One region of the Pseudomonas svalbardensis genome, then DNA from elsewhere that is predicted to be linked to it. Evidence: predicted binding sites of a transcription regulator. Region 1 holds the regulator's gene; the other holds the start of a gene.
What was found. Region 1 encodes sigma-54, which starts transcription at its own class of promoters, with help from an activator protein. Its sites were predicted from a motif close to ANTGGCATNNANNTTGCTNT; they were not measured.
Positions count from the first base shown of each region.

Region 1 (2,202 bases):
CCGCCTACATCGTCAACGATGGCCAACTGATCGCCGAAGGTGACTCTGCCACCATCCTGGCCAACGACCTGGTCAAGGAAGTGTATCTGGGCCATGAGTTCCGCCTGTAAGCACTGAGGTGTCTGGCTGGTTGCTCGGGCGCTTGTCTCGATAAAAAATCAACATTTTTTTATTGTTACAGCGCTCTAGGCAAACGCTGCAGTTTCGGGCATATAATTTGCTTATGTTTGGCGCTCCGGCGCCCTGTAGTGGATGGCGCATGTGCGCCGGCGAATAAGGTGTTAAGCCCCTGCCATGAAACCATCGCTAGTCTTGAGAATGGGCCAGCAGCTGACGATGACACCGCAGCTGCAACAGGCCATCCGCCTGCTCCAATTGTCGACCCTGGACCTGCAACAGGAAATCCAGGAGGCCCTGGAGTCCAATCCGATGCTCGAACGCCAGGAAGAAGGCGACGACTTCGATAACGCCGACCCCTTGGCCGACAAAGCCGAACAGCCACCCAACGCCGATGTTTCGGAACCCTCCTACCAGGAAACCGCTCCGACGGTGGACAACCTCGAGGAAGGCGACTGGAACGAGCGGATTCCCAACGAACTGCCCGTCGACACCGCGTGGGAAGACGTCTACCAGACCAGCGCCAGCAGCCTGCCGAGTAACGATGACGACGAGTGGGATTTCACCACCCGTACATCGGCCGGCGAAAGCCTGCAAAGCCACTTGCTGTGGCAACTGAACCTGGCACCGATGTCCGACACTGATCGCCTGATTGCCGTGACCCTGATCGACTGCATCAACAATCAGGGTTACCTGGACGAAACTCTCGAGGAGATTCTCGAAGCCTTCGATCCGGAACTGGACATCGAACTGGACGAAATCGAAGCCGTCCTGCACCGCATCCAGCAATTCGAACCCGCTGGCATCGGCGCCCGTAATCTGGGCGAATGCCTGCTGCTGCAATTGCGTCAGTTGTCCGCCAAGACGCCTTGGCTGGTCGAGGCCAAACGCCTGGTCACCGATTACATCGACCTGCTCGGCAGCCGCGACTACAGCCAGCTGATGCGTCGCATGAAGCTCAAGGAAGATGAACTGCGCCAAGTGATTGAATTGGTCCAGAGCCTCAACCCGCGCCCAGGCTCGCAAATCGAGTCCAGCGAAGCCGAATACGTCGTTCCCGACGTGATCGTACGCAAGGACAACGAGCGCTGGCTGGTGGAACTGAACCAGGAATCCGTGCCGCGCCTGCGGGTCAATGCTCAATACGCCGGTTTCGTGCGCCGCGCCGACACCAGCGCCGACAACACCTTCATGCGCAATCAGTTGCAAGAGGCCCGCTGGTTCATCAAGAGCCTGCAAAGCCGCAACGAAACCCTGATGAAAGTAGCCACTCAGATCGTCGAGCATCAGCGCGGTTTTCTTGAATACGGCGACGAAGCCATGAAACCGCTGGTCCTGCATGACATCGCCGAAGCGGTGGGCATGCACGAGTCGACGATTTCTCGGGTGACCACGCAAAAGTTCATGCATACCCCTCGGGGTATATATGAACTGAAATACTTTTTCTCGAGCCACGTCAGCACCTCAGAGGGCGGTGAATGCTCGTCCACGGCGATCCGCGCGATCATCAAAAAACTGGTTGCCGCGGAAAATCAGAAAAAGCCGTTGAGTGACAGCAAGATCGCTGGTTTACTGGAGGCACAAGGCATTCAGGTGGCTCGCCGCACCGTCGCCAAGTACCGCGAATCCCTCGGGATCGCGCCTTCGAGCGAACGCAAGCGGTTGATGTAGAGCCACGCCACAGCGTTCCAGTGGCAGGCATTTCTGCCTGCCGCTTTATGCACTGGCAACGAAGGAGAGCTGTATGCAAGTCAACATCAGTGGACACCAACTGGAAGTGACCGAACCTCTTCGCACCTACATCGGCGAAAAACTCGAACGATTAGAGAGGCATTTCGACAAGATCACCAACGTGCAAGTCACGATGACGGTCGAAAAGCTCAAGCAGAAAATCGAAGCCACGCTGCATATTCCCGGCAATGAAGTGGTCGCAAACGCGGAGCATACCGATATGTACGCGGCGATCGACGCACTGACCGACAAGCTGGATAAACAACTCAAAAAGCATAAGGAAAAGACCCAAAGCCTCCTCCAGGGCGCGACCGGTCGTTAACACTCCCAACCCATGATCCGACTTGAAAGCAT
Region 1 covers NZ_CP125619.1:1,009,172-1,011,373, reverse strand. The annotation lists gene lptB (LPS export ABC transporter ATP-binding protein) at 1-110, shown strand, start outside; gene QFX16_RS04370 (RNA polymerase factor sigma-54) at 295-1,788, shown strand; gene hpf (ribosome hibernation-promoting factor, HPF/YfiA family) at 1,862-2,170, shown strand; gene ptsN (PTS IIA-like nitrogen regulatory protein PtsN) at 2,183-2,202, shown strand, end outside.

Region 2 (2,202 bases), 1.1 Mb from region 1:
GAGGCTGCGTTCGGCGGCAGAGCCGTCGTGAAACCTGAAAGCACGGTGTACCTGTAAGACCGCGGTGTCTGATTCTACGACTGCTGCGCAGCCGAACGCAGCCTCGCAGGCTCGGCAGTTGCTACAAGGTCAGCGCAAGGCGGCGATGGCGTCTACAGATTCACGAATCAGCGCCGGACCTTTATAGATGAAGCCGGAATAGAGCTGCACCAGGCTGGCACCCGCAGCGATTTTCTCAGCCGCGTGCTTGCCTTCGGTGATGCCGCCCACGGCGATGATCGGCAAGCGACCGGCCAACTCGGCCGCCAGCACCTTCACGGTGTGGGTGCTCTTGTCGCGAACCGGTGCGCCGGACAAACCGCCCGCCTCGTCACCATGCTCCATGCCTTCTACACCGACGCGACTGAGGGTGGTGTTGGTGGCGATCACCGCGTCCATCCCGGTTTCGATCAGCGCTTGCGCGACCTGAGCGGTTTCTTCGTCGGTCATGTCCGGCGCAATCTTGATCGCCAGTGGTACATGTTTGCCGTGGCGCAGCGCCAGTTCTGCGCGGCGCGTTGCCAGGTCGGCCAACAACTGCTTCAGCGAATCGCCGAATTGCAGGCTGCGCAGGCCCGGGGTGTTCGGCGAACTGACATTGACCGTCACATAGCTGGCGTGGGCGTAGACCTTGTCCAGGCAGATCAGGTAGTCGTCGACCGCCCGCTCAACCGGGGTATCGAAGTTTTTGCCGATATTGATGCCCAGCACGCCCTTGAACTTGGCCGCCGCCACTCGCGCCAGCAGGTGATCAACGCCGAGGTTGTTGAACCCCATGCGATTGATGATCGCCTCGGCTTCCGGCAGACGGAAAATCCGTGGCTTCGGATTGCCCGGCTGCGGGCGCGGCGTGATGGTGCCGATTTCGACAAAACCAAAACCCAGTTGCGCAAAACCGTCGATGGCCGCGCCGTTCTTGTCCAGACCGGCCGCCAGACCCACCGGGTTCGGGAAGTCGAGGCCCATGACGGTCACCGGCATTTTCGCCGGTGCCTTGCACAGCAAGCCGTTGAGGCCCAAACGCCCGCCCGCGCCGATCAGGTCCAGGGACAGATCGTGGGAGGTTTCCGGGGAAAGTTTGAACAACAGCTGACGGGCCAGGGTGTACATGGGCGGGTTTGACTCTGGGCTACGAAAAGTGGCGGCGATTATAGCCGGGCATCGGGGTTGCAGGCGAGGCGCGCGACAAAATCAGCGTGCGATGGCATATGCCTTGCACCGTCACTGACATCAGCACTCATGCCAACGGCGGGATGAGTCGAAAGACAACGGCGTCGTCACTTGGCCTTGCCCTGGCAAGCAGCCCGGTCCGGCGCTTTTTTATGGAAGGTGTTTACTGATGATTGAAGTTCCAGCCAACCCCCTGGCCTGGGTCAACGGCAGCGATGCCCCGGAAAAGACCGAAATCAGCCTCGGCTTCATGGCCCTGAGCGACTGCGCCTCGGTAGTGGTCGCGGCCACGCAGGGCTTTGCCCAACCTTATGGCCTGACCCTGAACCTCAAGCGCCAGTCGTCCTGGGCCAACCTGCGGGACAAACTGGTCAGTGGCGAACTCGACGCCGCCCACAGCCTGTACGGTTTGATCTACGCCGTGCATTTGGGCATCGGCGGTGTCGCATCGACCGACATGGCGGTGCTCATGGGCCTGAATCAGAATGGCCAGAGCATCAACCTCTCCCATGGCTTGCAGGCGCTGGGCGTGACCAGTCCTGAAGCACTGGAACGGCACGTGCACCAAAGTCGCCCAAAACTCACCTTCGCCCAGACATTTCCTACGGGCACCCACGCCATGTGGCTGTATTACTGGCTCGCGAGTCAGGGCATCCACCCGTTGCAGGACGTCGACAGCGTGGTGGTGCCGCCGCCGCAAATGGTCGCGCACCTGCAAGCCGGGCGCATCGACGGCTTCTGCGTCGGCGAGCCATGGTCCGCCAGCGCGGTGCAGCAAAGTCTGGGGTTCACGATGGCAACCACCCAGACCATCTGGCCCGATCATCCGGAAAAAGTCCTCGGTTGCACCCGCGCCTTTGTCGAGCAATACCCCAACACCGCAAGGGCGCTGGTGATGGCGATTCTGGAGGCCAGCCGCTTCATCGAAGAAAGCACCGAGAATCGCCGCAGCACCGCGAAGCTGTTGAGTGCCCCGCAATACCTCGACGCACC
Region 2 covers NZ_CP125619.1:2,108,932-2,111,133, reverse strand. The annotation lists gene QFX16_RS09640 (quinone-dependent dihydroorotate dehydrogenase) at 130-1,149, opposite strand; gene QFX16_RS09635 (CmpA/NrtA family ABC transporter substrate-binding protein) at 1,379-2,202, shown strand, end outside.
Region 2: a site for sigma-54 is predicted at 1,240-1,259, ahead of QFX16_RS09635 (CmpA/NrtA family ABC transporter substrate-binding protein). Genes of this name have one in related genera too.